Regions from separate parts of the Brevibacillus sp. NSP2.1 genome, predicted to be linked through region 1. Evidence: riboswitches for the same ligand, from Rfam matches in the RefSeq annotation. Region 1 holds a riboswitch; the other holds the start of a gene.
What was found. Region 1 has a riboswitch for glycine ahead of gcvT (glycine cleavage system aminomethyltransferase GcvT). Riboswitches for the same ligand answer to the same signal wherever they lie in the genome.
Positions count from the first base shown of each region.

Region 1 (10,145 bases):
AAGCGGTATTTTGCTCGTACATGCATAAAAAGCGCCCGTGCTTTTTCGCCGAGGCAAAAATTTGCTGCATGCGCGCAGCGCCCAGATGCAGATGCTCGGCACGCAGCCCGTCCGGCATCCGGTCCGGGTGAAACGCAAAGGTGAGCACGAGCGGCTGGTAGGCCAGGTTCATTTTGTCGACCCAGCTCCAGTAAAACGGGCGGTTGCCGATATCCTTGTCGACCTCGACCGGAAGCTTGACCGTCAAGTAATCCGGGTGGGCTTCGACGATGTGCGCGGAAAAAGTCGCGAGGTAGCGCTCTACAAATTGCCTGACCTGGTTGGCTTGCATCAGGAGAAACCTCTTTTCTTGTGTGCGTTTTTTCTGCTACTGCTCTGCCGCTTCCGACAGGGCAGGGGATGCGTGCTGTTGTCTGCTGGCGCGGATGGCGTGGCCCATGTTGTCGAGCTTCAACGCCATTTCGCGGGCCGATTTGGAATCCATGATGATCTGCGTCAAATTTTCTTCCAGCGACGAGTTGAGATTCAGCCGCTCCACGATGTCGTCCAGTTCGCCGATGACCATCTCGAACAGGTCGATTTTTTCGTACAGCAGCTTCAAAATGTGCTCCTCAATCGTGCCGACGGTGGACAAATTGTAAATGTGCACGTCCCGCTTCTGGCCGAGACGGTGGACACGGCCGATCCGCTGCTCGACGCGCATCGGGTTCCACGGCATGTCGTAGTTGATGACCTGGTTGCAAAACTGCAGGTTGATCCCTTCCCCGCCAGCCTCTGTGGCGATCAGTACTTGCGCGCGGTTTTGAAACAAATCGGTCATCCAGTCTTTTTTGCTGCGCTTGAAGCCGCCGCGAAACGGCACAGAAGTAATGCCGTGGTCATGCAAATATTTTTGCAGGTAGTTTTGCGTCGCCCGGTACTCGGTGAAAATGATGACTTTGTCGTTGATCTCCTGGATCAGCTCGACCGTTTTGGCCGCCTTGGAATGCGTCTCGATCCGCTTAATCATCTCCACCAGCTCCAAAATTCGGCCGCGCAGGGGGGAGTCTTCGCTGGTGCGCTGGTGCATGTTGTACAGCGTCATGAACGAGGCTTCCTTGCTGGAGCAAACCTCGCGCTGCAACGTAATCAAGGCGAGCGAGTTGAACAGGCCAGCTCCTGTCTGGTACTGGTCGCGCACAAAGCGGGTGACGCCCTCGTACAGCTCCATCTCTTCCTGCGACAGCTCAATCGGAATCGACTGGACGCGGCGACTGGTGAACTGGATGCCGCCGTCGCTTCGCTTGTTGCGAATCATCACCTTTTCAATTTCTTCGCGCAATTTGTCGCTGTTTTTCGACTGTCGCTTTCCTTCGACGTAATTGGAGGAAAACGACGTGGAGTGGCCGAGGTGCCCCGGCTTCAACAAATTAATCAGGTTGTACAGCTCGTCCATTTCGTTCTGGATCGGCGTAGCCGTGAGCAGCAGGCAATATTTTTTGCGAATTTCCTTCACGAACTGATAGTTTCGCGTCCGTTTGTTTTTCAGCTTGTGCGCCTCGTCGATAATCAGCATGTCGTAGTCGATGTCGAGGACGTGGCGGCGGTGCGGATCTCGTTTCGCCGTGTCGATGGAGGCGACGACGACTTCATGCTGCCGCCACATGTACTCCTTTTTTTGCGCCACGGCGGGAATCCCGAATTTTTGCTGCAACTCCTTCGTCCATTGGATGACGAGGGAGGCGGGGACGAGCACGAGAATTTTTTTCGCCAGGCCCCTGACCATGTACTCCTTCATAATCAGCCCGGCTTCGATCGTCTTGCCCAGTCCGACCTCGTCGGCGAGGATCGCGCGTCCGCGCATGTCGTTGAGCACTCGCTCCGCCGTTTGCAACTGGTGGGGAAACGGGGAGAGCAGCGGCAAGTATTTCAGGCATTGCAACTGATCGAACTCGCGAACAGCCATGGCCTCTTCCGCTTCCAGCGCCAGCTTGAACAGCTCCCACTTGTCCCAGGGGCCGTCTTCGTGCATTCGCTCCGTCAGCGGGGATATCCAGCTCGTGTCAAATGAAACAGGAATATTCGGCATATACGTTACTCCTTTACACAGCTCTGCCATAACTTTCATGCGCTTTATCAAAAAACTTAACATTTATGATCGTGTTCATCATTTTGTTAAGTATTTCTTGATCTGACTGTTAATTTGCATATTTTCAACGGCGGACTCTCATGGTAGGATATAGAGGAAGTTCATTCATTAGTATGGAAATCATAGCAAAAACTTATGTATGACCATCTAACCAACGCGAATGATAGTAGCAGGGAGAGACTGCGCGAACCACTGCAGCGCCGAAGGAGCAAGCCGGGAACGGTGAATCTCTCAGGCAAAAGAACCTCTACTGGACGCAACTCTGGAGAGAGCTCGAAATCGGAGCCACCAAAGGGGAAACTTGCAAGCGCGGTGATCCCCGCCGCGCTTGATTGGCAAGGTAACTCTCAGGTACCAAGGACAGAGGAGGAGAAATGGGCACCGTTCTTTTGGTGTACCCGTTTTTTCGCCTCTGTTTTTTCATGGGGAGAAATGCCGACTAACAGTTTTTGGGAGGTGCCACACATGTCCAATCTGAAAAGAACGCCACTGTTTGATTCCTACGCAAAATACGGCGCCAAGACAATCGACTTCGGCGGCTGGGAGCTGCCTGTACAGTTTTCCAGCATTGGCCAGGAGCACGAAGCCGTTCGGACGAAAGCAGGTCTGTTTGATGTATCCCACATGGGAGAAGTAGACGTAAAAGGCGAGAGTGCGCTCGAATACTTGCAGCGCGTCACCACCAACGACGTGTCCAAGCTGGCTGTCGGGCAAGCGCAGTACAGCGTGCTCTGCTACCCGGACGGCGGTACGGTCGACGATCTGCTCGTTTACAAATACGCGGACGACCATTACCTGCTTGTCATCAACGCAGGAAACATTGACAAAGACTATGCATGGCTGGAAGAGCACCTGATTCCGGGTGTCACGATTGAAAACATTTCGCCGCAAACGGCGCAAATCGCCATTCAAGGGCCTTTGGCCGAGTCGATTTTGCAAAAGCTGACCGCCACAGACCTGTCGAAAATCGGCTTCTTCCGTTTCGAGCGCGACGTAGAGGTCGCTGGCATTTCCGCTCTGGTATCCCGCACAGGCTATACAGGCGAGGACGGCTTTGAAATTTACCTGCCTGCAGAGCGTGCCGCTGAACTGTGGGACGCGTTGCTTGAAGCGGGCAAGGAAGACGGGCTTCTGCCTTGCGGACTTGGCGCGCGCGACACGCTGCGCTTCGAAGCGAAGCTGCCGCTGTACGGCCAGGAGCTGAGCAAGGACATCACGCCGATTGAAGCAGGCATCGGCTTCGCGGTGAAGGTGGACAAAGAAGTGCCGTTCATCGGCCAAGAGGTGCTCAAGGCGCAAAAAGAAAACGGCGCGCCGCGCAAGCTCGTCGGCATCGAGATGATCGACCGCGGCATTCCGCGCACGCACTATCCGGTCTACGTCGGCGAAGAGCTGGTGGGCGAAGTGACGACAGGCACGCAGTCCCCTACCTTGAAGAAAAACGTCGGATTGGCGCTCGTGAAAAGCGAACATGCGGCGCTTGGCACCCAACTGGAAGTGGAAATTCGCGGAAAACGCCTCAAAGCAGAGGTTGTCGCCGCTCCGTTTTATAAACGTCCGAAAAACTAAGCAATCGCCCACTATACATCCTATTTTGAGGAGGACAACGTTCGTGAAATACCGCTACCTGCCCCAAACCGATCAGGACAAGCGCGAAATGCTCGAAACTCTCGGCATTTCCAGTGTAGAAGAACTGTTTGCAGACATCCCGGAAGAAGTGCGCTTCAAAGGGGCGCTGAACATTCCGGAAGCTCTGTCCGAGCCTGATCTGGTGAAATACTTCACGCGTCTGGCTAATCAAAACGTGAACTTCAGCACGCACGTCAACTTTTTGGGTGCTGGCGTTTACCAGCACTATGCGCCAAGCACAGTCAACCACATGTTGCTGCGCGGAGAATTTTTTACCGCCTATACGCCTTACCAGCCTGAAATCAGCCAGGGCGAGCTGCAAGCCATTTTTGAATTCCAGACTATGGTGTGTGAACTGACCGGAATGGAAGTAGCGAACTCCTCCATGTACGACGGAGCGACTTCCTTGGCAGAAGCGGCGATGATGGCGGCTGGTCACACTGGCAAAAAGCGCGTCATCGTTTCCCGTGCTGTGCACCCGGAAGCGCGCGGCGTTCTGAAAACATACGCGTACGGTCAAGGCGTAGAGCTGGTTGAAGTCGGCATCAACAACGACGGCGTAACCGACACACAAGCTCTGGAAGCGCTGATTGACGAAAACACAGCGGCCGTTATCGTGCAATATCCTAACTTCTTTGGAAACGTGGAAGACTTGGCAGCGGTCGAGCCGATTGCTCATGGCAAAGGCGCTCTGTTCATCGTTTCTTCCAACCCGCTTGCGCTGGGCGTATTGGAAGCGCCAGGCAAACTGGGCGCTGACATCGTGGTGGGCGACATGCAACCGTTCGGCATTCCGGCATCGTTTGGCGGACCACACTGCGGATATTTCGCAACGACTACCAAGCTGATGCGCAAAATGCCAGGCCGGATCGTCGGGCAAACCAAAGACGAGAACGGCAAGCGCGGTTTCGTACTGACGCTGCAAGCTCGTGAACAGCATATCCGTCGTGAAAAAGCGACTTCGAACATTTGCTCCAACCAGGCTCTGTTGGCACTGGCGGCTGCGATCACCCTGACTGCGCTCGGAAAACAGGGCGTACAGGAAATGGCGATGATGAACTTGCAAAAAGCGCATTACGCCAAGCAAGCGCTGCAGGCAAAAGGTCTGGAAGTGGTCTTTGCCGCTCCATTCTTCAACGAATTCGTAGTCAAACTGTCCAAGCCGGTGGCAGAAGTAAACAAAAAGCTGCTTGACGCTGGCATCATCGGCGGCTACGATCTGGGACTGGATTACCCGGAATACGCGGGCCATACGCTGCTTGCGGTAACCGAGCTGCGGACCAAGGAAGAAATCGACACATTGGCGGCTGAATTGGAGGCGATCACACGTGCGTAACGACCAGGAAAAAGCACTGATTTTTGAAATGAGCAAACCGGGCCGTGTGGGCTACAATCTGCCGGCATTGGATGTACCAGAGGTAGAGGTGGCAAGCCTGCTGCCGAAGCACCTCATCCGCGAAACTCCTGCTGAACTGCCGGAAGTATCCGAGCTGCAGTTGGTTCGTCACTACACCGAATTGTCCCGTCGCAACCACGGGGTAGACAACGGGTTCTACCCGCTCGGTTCTTGCACGATGAAATACAACCCGAAAATCAACGAAGACGTTGCCCGCTACCCAGGCTTCGCGCAGACGCACCCGTACCAGCCGGAAGAAACCGTACAAGGCGCACTGGAGCTTTTGTACAACCTGCAAGAAGAGCTGGCTGAAATCACCGGGATGGACGCAGTTACGCTGCAACCGGCTGCGGGGGCAGCAGGCGAGTGGACAGGTCTGATGATGATCCGCGCGTACCACGAGAGCCGCGGCGAAGGCCACCGCACAAAAGTCATCGTGCCAAACTCCGCGCACGGTACGAACCCGGCTTCTGCAGCGGTAGCAGGACTGGACACCGTCACGATTGCCTCTGACGAGCGCGGCCTGGTAGACATTCAGGCGCTGCGCGATGCCGTAGGCCCTGATACAGCGGCACTCATGCTGACCAACCCGAACACGCTCGGTCTGTTCGAGGAAGACATCGTGGAAATGGCGAAAATCGTCCACGAAGCAGGCGGCCTCTTGTATTACGATGGAGCGAACGCGAATGCGATCCTCGGCATTGCCCGTCCAGGCGACATGGGCTTCGACGTGGTGCATCTCAACTTGCACAAAACGTTTACAGGCCCTCACGGCGGCGGCGGACCAGGTGCTGGCCCTGTCGGCGTGAAAAAGATTCTCGAACCGTTTTTGCCAACGCCGATCGTGGCGAAAAAAGAAGACGGCAGCTTCTACTGGGACAGCAACCGTCCGGCTTCCATCGGCCGCGTAAAAGGCTACAACGGAAACTTCGGCATTCTCGTGCGCGCTCACAGCTACATCCGCACCATGGGTCCGGAAGGCTTGCTGCAAGTGTCGCAAAATGCGGTGCTCAGCGCGAACTACATGATGCGCCGTCTGGCTACGGCTTACCATCTGCCGTATGACCGCGTCTGCAAGCATGAGTTTGTTTTGTCTGGCGTGATCCAGAAAAAGCTGGGCGTACGCACGCTCGACATCGCCAAACGCTTGCTCGACTTCGGTTATCACCCGCCAACTATCTACTTCCCGCTGATTGTCGACGAGTGCCTGATGATTGAGCCAACCGAAACCGAAACGAAAGAAACGCTCGACGAGTTCATCGACGTTATGCTGCAAATTGCCCGCGAGTGCGAGGAAACGCCTGAGCTTGTACAGGAAGCGCCGCACACAACCGTGGTCAAACGTCTGGACGAAGCGACAGCGGCGCGCAAGCCGATTCTGCGCTACCAGCCGCAAGCACAATAGCTCTCTTTTGGAAAAGCCGCCTTTTTACAGGGCGGTTTTTCTTTCCGAATGATGCTATCATGAACAGATGGGATTGATCCGACATTTCGGGGAGAGAGAACCAATGATGAACAAACGGATCGTATTTACAGGCGGCGGCTCCGCGGGGCACGTCACCGTCAACCTCGCGCTCATCCCGCGTTTTTTGCAGCAAGGCTGGGAGGTCGCCTACATCGGCTCGACGACAGGGATCGAGCGGGAGCTGGTCAGCAGGCTCGACGGCGTGCGCTACATCGGCATTGCGACAGGCAAGCTGCGCCGTTATTTCGACTGGAAAAACTTCACCGACCCGCTGCGCGTAGGCAAAGGCGCCTGGCAAGCTTACCGCTTTCTCGCAGCCTGGAAGCCGGCTGTCGTCTTTTCCAAAGGAGGATTCGTCTCCGTGCCCGTCGTCTTTGGCGCCTGGCTGAATGGGCTGCCTGTCGTCCTGCACGAGTCCGATCTGACGCCGGGACTCGCCAACAGGCTGTCGCTGCCTTTTGCCGCTAAAGTGTGCGCGACGTTTCCCGATACGCTCCAGCATTTGCCCAAGGGCAAAGGGACACATGTAGGGGCGATCGTTCGCGACGAGCTGAAAACAGGCCGGAAGGAAGCGGGGCTTGCGCTGTGCGGCTTTTCCCCGGACAAACCGGTGCTGCTCGTCATGGGCGGCAGCCTGGGGGCGAGGCGGTTGAACGAAGCCGTTCGCGGCACGCTCGACGCGTTGACCAAGCGTTTTTCTGTCGTGCACATTTGCGGCAAAAATCAGTTGGACAACAGCCTGAAGCGGGACGGCTATCGGCAATTCGAGTACGTCCAGGACGAGCTGCCTGACCTGTTGGCGATGACCGACCTCGTCGTCTCGCGCGCAGGCTCCAATGCGATTTACGAGTTTTTGCAACTGCAAAAGCCGATGCTTCTCGTGCCGTTGTCGCGGGCGGCGAGCAGGGGAGACCAGATATTGAACGCCCGCTCTTTTGAGCAGCAAGGCTTTTGCGAGGTGCTCGAAGAGGAAGCGTTGAGCGCAGACAGCCTGATCCGGGCGCTGGACCGTTTGCAGCAAAAGCGTCCGGCGATTACGGAGAAGCTGCGCGCCGCAAGCGAAAAGCAGCAGGACGCGCTGGCGCAGGTCATGGCGATCATCGAGGAGACGGCTCGTTGATGCAGCCGATCCAAGCCTTGCCGTCCTATGGGGAGAAGCGTAAAATGAAGGTGTTGTGAGTAGGGAGGTACATACGATGGAACAGTGGCGCTATATCGTGACGGAAGCGATGTCTCCGGCGATGAACATGGCTGTGGACGAGGCGATTTTGCAGTTGCACAGCGAGGGCAAGGTGCCCCCGACCGTTCGCTTTTACACGTGGGACCCGGCTACTTTGTCGATTGGTTATTTTCAAAAGGCGATCAAGGAAATCAATCTGGAGGAAGTGCAAAAGCGCGGGCTGGGCTTTGTCCGCCGCGCGACAGGAGGACGTGCCGTTTTGCACGATCAGGAGCTGACCTACAGCGTGATCGTGTCGGAGGAGCATCCGCGGATGCCGTCCGGCGTCACCGAGGCGTACAAAATCATCAGTCTCGGCCTTTTGCACGGCTTTCAAAACCTCGGCCTGGCAGCAGAGATGGTGTCGCTTGCGAGCGAGGAGGAAAAAGAAAAGTACACCTCTCCAGGCTCGTCCGCTTGCTTCGATTCGCCATCGTGGTATGAACTGGTCGTGGAAGGGAAAAAGGTCGCAGGCAGCGCGCAGACGCGCCAAAAGGGCGTCATCCTCCAGCACGGCTCCATTTTGCTCGACATGGACGTCGAATTGCTGTTCTCGCTGCTGCACTTCCCGTCGGACCGCGTCAAGCAGCGGATGATGGACAGCTTCCGCCAAAAAGCGGTGACGATCAACGAGGTAAGCCCGCGGCCTGTGAGCTTGCAGGAAGCGATTGAAGCGTTTTCCAAAGGCTTCGCCACCGGACTGGAAGTGGAGCTGGTGCCGTCCGCGTTGACAGACGAGGAACTGGCATTGGCGGAGGAGCTCGCCCGGACGCGCTATGCGACGGATGAGTGGAATTTGCGCCGCTAGGCTGTTTGTTGGCGAACATACGCGAAAAGCTCTCCTGGGCGTACTGCCAGTCAGGAGAGCTTTCTTTATGGAATCAATCGAATTAGACGAGCACGCTGTCGTGAATGTGCTGTTCAAACAAAGCTTGCAGCCTCGCTGTGACAGGACCGGGCTGTCCGTTGCCAACGGCCTCGCCATCGACGGATACAAGCGGCATGATTTCCGCTGTCGTGCTGGTGAGGAACAGCTCGTCGGCTTGCTTCAGGAAGGCGATGTCAAAAGCCGTCTCGTGAGCGCCGATGCCGTTTGCCTTCGCCAGATCAAGGACGACCTGGCGGGTAATGCCGTGCAGGATCAAGTGGTCGGCCGGATGCGTGTACAGCTCGCCGTTTTTTACCGCAAACAGATTGGCCGAGCTGCACTCTGTAATGATGCCGTTGCGGTGCAAAATCGAATCTTGCGCTCCGGCGTCCTTCGCGTACTGCTTGACCAGTACGGCTCCCAGCAGGTTCAGCGTCTTGATGTCACAGCGCAGCCAGCGGATGTCTTCGACGAGTTGGGCTGTCCAGCCTTTTTTCAAGTCCTCTACAGGTCGGGCTTTGTGGCGGACAAAAGCCATGATGACAGGCTTGATGCCGCTCGGGATATCGTGAATGCGCGGAGCTGCGCCGCGAGAGATTTGCAAGTAGAGAGTCGCATCGTCCTGCTCGGTGATGTTGTTTTTCAAAAGCAGTTCCTTGGCCAACTGGGTCAGCTCTTCAGCGCTCCACGGCAGCGCAAGCTTGATCTCGCGGGCGCTGCGGAACAGCCGCGTCAGATGCGCGTCCCACTGATACAGGCGCCCTTTGTAGATTCGTACGACTTCGTAAATGCCGTCCCCAAAGTTGTAACCGCGATCTTCCGGTTGAACGGCCGCTTGCCCCTCTTCAACCCATTTGCCATCGACATATAGCATGGTGAGTCCTCCTCTAGTGGTTCCATCCGCTTTTTTCCAACGGTTTATGATTTTGATACAACAGTAGCAAATCGCACTGCGCAGGGTCAATTTGAAAACGGAAAATCCGCTATCAATTATTTAGCGGGGAGAAGCGCTACTCTATTAAGTTTTCATATAGGCGCCGCCGTCTCGACAAATCGACGCGTTCGGCGAAGACCAGATGTGCCTGCGAGCCGATTTGGGCAGAAGGAAAACGAAAGCTGTCCGCCGCTGACGGCGCGTGCCGGTATTTGACTAACTATTCTGACTAGACGCTGTTTGGCAGGGCGGCCCATAATAAAGGCAAACCGCATCAGGAAGAAGGGAGAATGCCATGCGATCCGCCGGTCATTACGCACTAGGAGCACTGCTTGTTTGGGGAAGCCTGTTGCCGCTGTCTTTCGCGCTGCCGCAGGCATATGCGAATCAGGCGCGCACAGGGATGGATGCCGATCTGTTGTACAGCCATGTGGAGCGCCTGGCGAAAACAGCGAGACCAGCCGCGACCGAGACGGAATTTGCCGCAGGGGTATATGTGGAGAATG
Region 1 covers NZ_CP048274.1:3,384,328-3,394,472, reverse strand. The annotation lists gene M655_RS16420 (YqhG family protein) at 1-331, opposite strand, end outside; gene M655_RS16415 (DEAD/DEAH box helicase) at 368-2,068, opposite strand; glycine riboswitch at 2,289-2,385, shown strand; glycine riboswitch at 2,386-2,502, shown strand; gene gcvT (glycine cleavage system aminomethyltransferase GcvT) at 2,594-3,697, shown strand; gene gcvPA (aminomethyl-transferring glycine dehydrogenase subunit GcvPA) at 3,741-5,093, shown strand; gene gcvPB (aminomethyl-transferring glycine dehydrogenase subunit GcvPB) at 5,086-6,558, shown strand; gene murG (undecaprenyldiphospho-muramoylpentapeptide beta-N-acetylglucosaminyltransferase) at 6,665-7,738, shown strand; gene lipM (octanoyltransferase LipM) at 7,815-8,645, shown strand; gene dat (D-amino-acid transaminase) at 8,728-9,579, opposite strand; gene M655_RS16380 (M28 family peptidase) at 9,935-10,145, shown strand, end outside.

Region 2 (10,145 bases), 810 kb from region 1:
AATCAGTCCTGTCTCCTCGGCGAGCGGGATAAATTCTGTGGGGGAGATCGGTCCAAAGTGCGGATGATTCCATCTGAGCAAAGCCTCAAAGCCGCGCACATTGCCAGATCCGGTCTCGAATTGGGGTTGGTAGTGCAAGGATAGTTGTTGAAGAGGCAATGCCTCTTGCAGATCATTGGCCAATCTCAGCTTGTGCTCCAGGTCCTCGCATGTCGCATGCGGTGTAAACTCCATTTTTTACCCTCCATATGCAGTCCAAGTCTTCTGGGATTGATTATGCACCTGATGTATTAGATAAGTTTCTGTCTATGTATTAGGAGAGTGTGAAATAATCTCAAAAAAAGAGCACCATCCCATGCGTTTGTCTGCTAGTTCCTAGAGACGAATTTATACCCCACACCCCAGACGGTTCGAATGTATTTCGGTTCTTTCGGATTGTCTTCGATTTTTTTGCGCAAGTTGGCGATGTGGACGTCAATCGCCCGGTCTGTGACAAAAGAATCAAAACCGCGAAGCTCGTAGAGCAGCTCCTCTCGGCTGAACACCTTGCCTTCGTTTGTAATGAACAGGCGCATGATTTCAAATTCGGAAAAAGTCGTCTCGACGTGGAACTGGTTGACGTAGATCGCCCTGCGCTCCAGGTCGAGCAGAAACGTATTTTCCGGGCAAGCGATCGTCGTATCCGCCTGCTCGGCGTTCTCCACGGAGGCGGCCTGCTGTTGGTATTGGTGAGTTCGTCTGATTATGGCTCCGATTTTTGCTGAAATCTCTCGCAGTGAAAACGGCTTGCAAATGTAATCGTCCGCTCCTGCTTGCAAGGCTTCCACCCGATCGGATACGTCTGTCTTCATCGAGACGACGAGAATGGGAGCGAGCGAAAAGCTGCGCAGCTCGCCGCACAACCGGGTACCGCTCATATCCGGCAGAATCATGTCGAGAAGGATGACATCCGGTGCAAACGATCGGGCCAGCTCCAGACCTTTTTGTCCATGATCTGCTATTTTCACAGAATAACCTTCCTCGGTTAAATACATGGCCAGCATTTCACCCATAATCTGATCGTCTTCGATAATCAATAGTTTGTACATCAGATTCCTCACTCTTTCTGGGAGAAAGTTATTCATAAAGATGGGAAAGAGCTAGCAATGGTTCATGATTTCCTAATACTTTTCTCATATTTTAGCAAAAAAATGAGGAGAATGGACCTAATTTCACGAAAAATGCTAAAAATTTGTTAGGAGTTCGCCAGAGTTTCCAGCCACTCGGTTGCGAGAGCTAATACTTCGTCCAGTTGCCACGCAAACTCGCTCATACATTCTTCATAATCGCTCCGGTTTGCCGATGGGGAGAGCAGACTCTCAACCTTTCTTGCTACGAGCAGCAATCGCTGGGCAGAGAGATTCCCGGCTACGCCGCTCAGCGTGTGCACCATGCGTCGGGCTTCCTCGGTATCGCCTGCGCGAAGCGTCTTTTGCAGCCGCTCGGCAAAATTCGCGTACTCGCGGGTGAACGTCCGGAGAATTTGCGTGTAGATCGGGAGTTTTCCATCCAGCCGCTCCAGCGCGAGCGACACATCCAGACAAGGCACAGGAATGGCCCGCTTCAACGTTTCTTTCATCTCTCCCAGATGAATCGGCTTCGTGATGACGCCATTCATGCCTGAGCGGTAGCAGTTGTCGTGCTCGGCTTTGATGACGCTCGCCGTCATCGCGATGATCGGCAGGCTCGCGTACTGCTTGTGCTGGCGAATGCGCAGCGTCGCTTCGCAGCCGTCCATTTCCGGCATGTGGACGTCCATCAGGATCAGATCCCATTTTTTCGTGTCCAAAAGCTCCAGCACTTCCAGGCCGTTTTTGGCAATCGTGACGGCATAGCCTTCCCGGCGCAAAAATTCGACAGCCACGAGCTGGTTGATCTCGTTGTCTTCCGCCAGCATGATGGTGCCGCGATGTCCGGGAAACATGACGTTTTCGAAAGAAGCGCTCTGCGCGGGAGCCGCGACGTGGGCGGTGTGCAGTTCTTTATGCTCCTGCGCTCCCAGCAGGGCGCGCGTCACGTCCATGCGATTAATCGGCTTGATGAGAACGGCGTCAGGCTGGACAGCTTCCTCCAGCGAGGCCAGCTCGTCGCGTCCGTACTCGGTCGTCATGGCGATGGTCGCCGCCTCGCATGCTTCGGCGAGCGTGTGCAGGCGCCAGAGCGACTCGACGCCGTACATGTCTTCCGCCTCCATGTCGACGAAGACAAAGCAAAACGGGTTGGATTCGTCCGCCTCTTCCAGCAGCGCAAACGCCTCTCGCCACGAGGCGGCGCAGGTCGGAGCAAAGCGCAGGCTCACCAACATGTTCGCCAGGCTGCTCCGCATTTTGTCATGGTCCTCCACGACCAGGACGCGCTGGTTGGCGTAGCCGGGAGGAAGCAGCGAGCCGGGGCTTTCGTTCTCTTGCCAGGGCGCGTGCTCGAACGCGAGGGTAAAGGAGAAGCAGCTTCCTTTGCCAATCGTGCTCGTGACTTCGAGAGTGGCGCCCATCATTTCCACGAGGCTGCGCGAAATGACGAGGCCCAGGCCGGTGCCGCCGTATTTTCTGCTCGTCGTGCCGTCCGCCTGGGTGAACGGCTCGAACAGCTTGTCCATCTGCTCCGCAGACATGCCGATGCCCGTATCCTCCACGGCAAAGTGCAAAAGCAGGCTCTTTTCGTCTTCCTGCACCAGCGTGACGCGCATGGCGACGTAGCCCTGCTCGGTAAATTTGATCGCGTTGTGGCACAGGTTGAGCAAAACCTGCTCCAGCCGATGCTGGTCCCCGATCAGCTTGGGCAGCATTTTCGGCGGCAGCTCGACGATGATCTCGATTTGCTTCGTCCCAAGGTAAATGCTCAGCATGTGCGAGAGCCGGCGGACAAAGTCGTCGAGGTCAAAGCTGGCTTTTTCCAGCTCCAGCTTTCCGGCTTCGATCTTGGAAAAGTCGAGAATCTCGTTGATGAGCCGCAGCAACACCTGCGAGGAAGAGAGAATTTTGTCCAGGTAATCTTTTTGCACCAGCGTCATGACCGTTTTTTGCATCAGTTGCGACAGTCCGATGATCCCGTTTAGCGGAGTGCGGATTTCGTGGCTCATTCGCGCCAGAAAATCGGTTTTGGCTTTGCTCGCTTCTTCCGCCTCTTCCTTCGCGGCCAACAGCTCCGCCTGGATGCGCCGCTGCTCCCGAAGCATAATGTGCAGCAAAAGCGAAAGCATGCCGACCAGAATAAAAGTCGACAGCCCGGTAATCAGGCTGGACAGCTCCTGTACGGAGTTCAACTGGCCGAGAGCTTCGCTCGAAGGCAAAACCGCTGCGACGGACCAGCTTGTAGAAGCGACGGGCGCATAGCCGATGTAGTAGCTGTTGTTGTCGATGGTGATGCGTTGCAGCCCTTTTTGGCCCGCGATCATGCTGTGGGCGATTTTTCCCATGTCCCCGGGCTGCTCCGTCAGCTTTTGCCGACTGACAAGCGCGGGGTTCGGGTGATACATGATCGTCCCGTCCCTGGAGAGCAGGATGGCATAGCCGGATTCGCCGATGGGATAGCTGCCGAGCATTTCCGGAATGTCGTCGAGCAAAATATCAATGGCGACGAAGCCCAAGAGCTTCCCGTCCTCTTTCAGCTTCATGGTGCCGCTGGTGACCATTTTTTTGGTCAAGTAATCTTCGTACGGCTCAGAAAAAACGACTTCGTCTGTGCGAACGGCGTCCTGGTACCACGGGCGTTGCTGGAGCGACCAGTCTGTCCCCGTAAGCTCGTCTGTGTTGCCGAATGTGAAGTTGCCCGCCTGGCTGGAAATCCAGACGAGTCCCAAGTTGCGGTCCAGCTTTTGGATGCCGTCCAGTGCGGCGGCCACATCCGGGTAATACGGGTTGGAAAACGCATCGTCCCGCGTTTTGACGGTTTGCAAGTAGCGAACGATCGACTGGTTGGTGCTCATCTGCTTGATGAGAAAGCTTTTCTGGGCGAAAAATGCGTTCATTCGCTCCGCCAGCGCCTGGCTTTGCAGAGTCAGCTTGCTCTCGATCTCGACTTTCATGATCCGATTGGTCTGGGAGCGCATGATGTAGCCGGACAGAGAGAAGGCGACGACGATGATTAACAGGATGAGGATGGTCAGTTTTCGGGCATGGCTGACGTGAAAAGTTTTCATGAGCGACCTCGCTATTTGTATGTAATCGCAAAAACTTTCGAGAAAAGACAGGACTCCATTCAGGTTGACGTGTAAAATATTGGATGAAGGCAAAGGGGGGCTTGCATGTACACGTCGTTGACTGTGAAATATTTGAAAATTTCTTCTTATCTCAAGCTGTGTGTAGGGGCCGGCTTTTCTCTCGGCCTGCTGGTCGGGCTTTTCCAACTGGTTGTCCTGCTTTTGATGCGCGCGGTGGACCACACGAGCACTGCGGCCGCGACGAGTATCCCGGACAGTCTGCTCGCGCTGGCAGGCACGATCTTGGCGTACACGTTTGGGGCGTTGAATTTCAGCCTTATTTCTTATTTTCCTTTTATGTTTCTGCTCAAACGTAAAAATGGAATCGCGATCGAAGGGATATTTGATTCGAGGGCGGAGCGTGTAAAATGATAGAGAAAGCTTTTCGTTCATTTATCAGGTCATGACATCCAGGAGAGAGTAGCCCATGTATTCATTGCGTCCTACGATGACGGTTGAGGAAGCAGTCGCGCATTTTTCGCCAGATCAAAATGAAGTGCAGGAAGTGTACAGCGAAGAGGGGGAGTTTCTCGGCTATTTGACGGTGGAAGCGATCGCCCACGCCATTCATCGCGGGGAACTGACGCGCCCGATTGTCGAGTACGTCGTGCCCGAGGTGAACCTGCCGGACCGCCAGAGGCAGGCCAGCTCGCAGGCGCAGCTTCGCGCTTTTTTTGAAAGCCCGGTCTGCCAAATTGTTTTCAATGCGCTGTACGACGGCGTCTATATTACGGACGGGGCAGGCGTCACGCTGTTTGTCAACCAGGCGTACCAGCGCATTACGGGCATTCGCGAGGAAGAGGTCATCGGCCAGCACATGGGCTATCTCATCAAGCAAGGCATGATTTCGGTGTCCGCTTCGCTGGAAACGATTCGCACGCGAAGGCCGGTGACGCTGATCCAGACGATCCGCAACAGCCGCAAGATCATCGTCTCTGCCACCCCTGTGCTGTCTCCCGCAGGCGAAATTTTGTACGTCATCAGCAGCGTCCGGGACATTACCGAGCTGATTCGCCTCAAGCACGAGCTGGACAGCCAGAAGCTTTTGCACAGCGATTTGCCGCACCCGGACCAGACGGGGCTGGAGGACGTCGTGCTCGGACCTGCGACGCGCTCGCTGTTCCGGCTGGCCGACAAGGTCGCCAAGACAGATGCGAAAATTTTGCTGCAAGGCGAGACGGGTGTGGGGAAGAGCATGATCGCCAAATACATCCATGCCCGCAGCAGCCGCGCGAACGAAATTTTCATGGAGCTGAACTGCGCGGCGATCCCGGGCCATCTGGTCGAGGCCGAGTTGTTCGGCTACGAGCCGGGGGCGTTTACAGGCGCGCTCAAGCAGGGGAAAATCGGCATTTTGGAGAGCGCCCATCGCGGCACGTTGTTTTTGGACGAGATCGGCGACTTGCCGCTGGAGCTGCAAGTGAAGCTGTTGAAAGTAGTGGAGGAAAGCAAATTCATGCGCGTCGGCTCCACCGAAGTCCGCCATGTGGACGTGCGGATCATTACGGCTACCCACCGCGACCTGGCTACACTCGTGCGCGAGGGGCTGTTTCGCGAGGATTTGTACTATCGGCTGAACATCGTCACCTTCGAGGTGCCGCCGCTGCGCGAACGCCGGGAAGAGATTGTCCCGCTCTTGGTGTCGTATCTGGAAAAATTCAATGAGAAATACAAGGAAGAAAAGACGATGACACTGGAATGCTACGAGTGGCTCACGAACTATAGCTGGCCGGGAAATATCAGGGAGCTGGCGAATCTGGTCGAGCGGCTGGTGGTCACGACTTTTCACGATACGATTGACGTCGGCGATTTGCCGAACTTTCTCCAGCAAGTGTTCCCGCAGGCAGAACCGACGTCTTTGCGCGAAGCGGTCGCCCGTCTGGAGCGGAGCATGATCGGCAAGGCGATCCAGACGCACAAGACGACCCGGTTGGCGGCAGAAGCGCTCGGCATCAGCCAGAGCGCACTCGTCCAAAAGATGAAAAAGCTGCAACTGCGCGTAGAGAACGAGCCGGAAGCGAGCAAATAAAAAGCATCCTGCGAATGCCTGGTGCAGTCGCAGGATGCTTGTCCTTGCCATGCAAACACATCGGAAGCCGGATGTGTTTTTTTGTTTGGCTGGCGATCAGTTTTCCAATACTTTCACCTGATCGACTTTAGCCTTGCGCAGCTTGTAAATCACGACGAGCATGATGAACCAGACCGGAGTGATGAACAAGGCCACGCGCGTATCCTCGGCAAGCGCGAGCACGACGAGAATGAACGCGAGGAAAGCGAGAATCAGGTAGTTGGCAAACGGAAAGAGCGGCATTTTGAACTTGTTTGTTTTTGCCAGATCCGGTCTTGTCTTGCGGTACTTCAGGTGGCAGATCACGGTAATGCCCCAGATGAACAGGAAGCAGACCGTCGAAACGCTCGTAATCAGAGTGAAGACGCCTTCTGGCATGATGTAGTTCAACACAACCGCAATGAGAACGACGACAGTCGAGAAGAACAAGGCATTGGCAGGCACCTGGCGCGTTGTCAGCTTGGTCATGGACGCAGGCGCATTATTTTCCTTGCCGAGCGAGTAGAGCATACGGCTTGTACTGAAGATGGCGCTGTTGCATGCCGAAGCGGCGGAGGTCAGCACGACGAAGTTGACGATACCTGCGGCAGCCGCGATACCGATAGCTGCAAACACTTGAACGAACGGGCTTTCGGTCGGGATGATGGCGTTCCATGGATAGATGCTCATGATGACGATCAGAGCGCCGACGTAGAAGAGCAGCACGCGAATCGGGATGTTGTTGATCGCTTTTGGAATCACGCGCTCGGGATCTTCTGTCTCCCCGGCAGTCAGCCCGACAAGCTCAATGCCGACAAAGGCGAACACGACCATCTGGAAGGAGAGTAAAAAGCCGTTGATGCCGTTCGGGAACATGCCGCCGTGGCTCCACAGGTTGCTGAAGCTGGACGCGCCGGAGTTTGTCGAGAAGCCTTTGACAATCATGAAGATTCCGACGGCGATCAAAGCGAGAATCGCGATGACTTTGATGAGCGCGAACCAGAACTCCATTTCGCCGAAAAGCTTGACCGTTGCCAGGTTCATGATGAGCAGGATGACGAGCGCAATCAATCCCGGCATCCATTGCGGAACCTCAGGGAACCAGTATTGCGTGTACATTCCGACAGCCGTCAAGTCGGCCATGGCAATCGAAATCCAACAAAACCAGTACGTCCAGCCTGTGACGAACGCGGCCATGTTGCCGAGGTAGTCTTTTACGAAGTCAACGAAGGAATGATAGTTCAGGTTGCTAAGGAGAAGTTCACCGAGCGAGCGCATAATCAGAAAGCAAATAATCCCAGTAATCAAGTAAGCAAACAGGATGGATGGGCCGGCCAGGTGAATGGATTTGCCCGCACCGAGGAACAATCCCGTTCCGATGGCCCCGCCGATCGCGATGAGTTGAACGTGCCTGTTTTTCAGGCCCCTCGCCAAATTTTGCTGTTGCATGTGATCCCCCTCATTTCTCATGCGTTTGATTCGTTTGCGGCTGTTGGTAAAAAACCAACCGCCGACCTTTCAAAAAGTTTATGAAACTTTATAATTCATATCTTAACATAGCGACCCAGCATAAATACATCATTAAGTTACTTCCATCGAAAAAAACGCTTTCATTTTTGAGCGAGGCAGAAAATTTGCGGTTTTGTCGGCAGTTTTCCCTCCTTTTTCGAGGCAAATGGAACGGCTGTTTCATGGTGAACGCACAACACTCCTATTTTTCTGCAACAAAAAAAGGAACGGGAAAAATAGACCGGTTCCTACTTTTCTCTGTCCTTTTACCTGAGAGATTTGTCCTGAGCGGTCAGGATTTGCTCCTTCGGTGCTAAACGGCGAGTTTAGTCTCTCCCGCAATATTCATCCGCGTCAGATATTCGCGTGCGTTCTTATGATAGTAAAATATTCCAAAAAGGTTGTCAAATGAAAATTCCTAATTAACAGATTATTTTAAACATAAAACATTTTTGATTGACGGAAGGCCAGATGACAAGCAGGAAACGACAATCATTCGTCGTTTTTTCCGCTAGCCAGGTGAGCGGATGTGTCGAAAGGGGAAGGGTATGGATTTTGATTTGATAATGAATCAAATGCGCAAGTTTGATTTGAATTATAATCAAACAGCGAATGTAAACGGTTGCTTTTGGCCGAAACAAACTATGCTGCGGAAAATGTGACAAAAAAGTGAGAAAAGGCTTGCCGCTGTTGGGGGGAAGGTCGTTTTTCCCGCAGGTGGCGGAGCGAAATTGGCACCCGCTTTTTTCCGCTTGGCACGGGAGTTGCTTTTCACGTAGCGGCATACAGAAAGGAGAGAGTGACATCATGAACATTTCTACTTTTGCCGCTGCAAACAAACTGGTCACAGGGCGGGATTCGCTGGCGCTGCTGCCCGAGGAGGTTGCCCGTCTGAAAGTGGCGCGTCCAATGATTGTGACGGACAAAATTCTCATTCAGGCCGGGGTAGTCGCGCAGGTGGAAGCGCTTTTGCCGATGGAGGCGGGCGTCTTCTCGGACGTGAACCCCGAGCCGGAAATCGAGATCGTCGACTTGTGTGTGCAGATGATCCGCGAAGGGGGCTACGACGGCCTGATCGCAGTCGGCGGCGGCAGCGCAATCGACATCGCCAAGGCAGCTTCCGTCATGGCGACGAACGAGGGCAGCATCGAGCAATATTTTGGCACGAATCTGGTGAAAAAGCCGGGCTTGCCGCTGATCGCGATTCCGACTACGGCGGGGACAGGCTCAGAGGTGACGAACATCTCGATTTTGTCGGATACGAAAGAGCAAGTGAAAAAAGGAATTGTAAGCCCTTACCTGCTGCCGGACGTCGCCATCGTCTCGCCGGTGATGACGCTTACGTGCCCGCCGAGCGTGACCGCTGCGAGCGGCGTGGACGCGTTGGTGCATGCGGTGGAAGCCTACATTTCCAAGTTCGCCTCCCCGGTGACGGACGCGCTGGCGATTGGCGCGATGAAACTGATTGCCGTTCACTTGCCGAAAGCGTACGCGTGCCCGGATAACATCGAGTCGCGCGAAGCGATGATTACCGCGTCGCTGATGGCCGGACTTGCTTTCGGCAACGCGGGCGTAGGCGCTGTCCATGCGCTGGCCTACCCGCTCGGCGGACGATTCCACATGGCGCACGGCGTGAGCAATTCGCTCTTGCTGCCTTACGTCATGCGGGCGAACAAGATCGCCTGCCTGGAAAAGCTCGGGGAGATCGCGCAGGCGCTCGGGGAAAACGTCGCCGGACTGAACCTGGACGAAGCGGCGGAAAAAGCGATTGAAGCGATGACGCGCCTGTGCCGTTACGTGGAAATTCCGCAGTCGCTGCGCGAGTTCAACATTCCGGAATCCGCGATCGCCGAGATGGCCGAAGAGGCGATGAAGCAAACCCGCCTTTTGAAAAACAATCCCCGCGCTTTGCGGAAAAAAGATATCGAAGACATCTATCGAGCAGCTTACTAAAAGGGGGACATCGTATGAAGTGGAAACAACGCAGAGCGGGTGAAGAAACCCCGTACATTCCGGCCGGACCGTTCAAGATCCGGCTGCCGTTTGTACACTATCGCTTTGAATGGCCCGATTATTTGCAAGGACTGTTGATGTGCGCCGTCGACCTCGGCGCGATCACGCTGCTCGCCGACCATCTGGGCATGCCGTTTGAGGTGGGACTGGCCGTTGTCATTTTGAATGGCTTTTTGTATTTGCTGCACCACCTCTTGGGCGATCCGGTCATTCCCGGCTGGATTACGCCGGCGATTCCGCTGATTGTGCTGTTTGTCGAGCAGTTTCCGGAAGGGCAGGAGCGGGTGTACGCGCTGATCGCCTTTCAGTTGACGCTTGGGCTGTTATCCATTTTGCTCG
Region 2 covers NZ_CP048274.1:4,192,410-4,202,554, reverse strand. The annotation lists gene M655_RS20380 (putative bifunctional diguanylate cyclase/phosphodiesterase) at 1-234, opposite strand, end outside; gene M655_RS20375 (response regulator transcription factor) at 369-1,088, opposite strand; gene M655_RS20370 (response regulator) at 1,235-4,177, opposite strand; gene M655_RS20365 (hypothetical protein) at 4,283-4,609, shown strand; gene M655_RS20360 (sigma-54 interaction domain-containing protein) at 4,665-6,266, shown strand; gene M655_RS20355 (amino acid permease) at 6,363-7,733, opposite strand; glycine riboswitch at 8,042-8,142, opposite strand; gene M655_RS20350 (iron-containing alcohol dehydrogenase) at 8,601-9,746, shown strand; gene M655_RS20345 (hypothetical protein) at 9,761-10,145, shown strand, end outside.
Region 2: it holds a riboswitch for glycine, as region 1 does, so the genes downstream of both, M655_RS20355 (amino acid permease) here and gcvT (glycine cleavage system aminomethyltransferase GcvT) in region 1, are expected to answer to the same signal.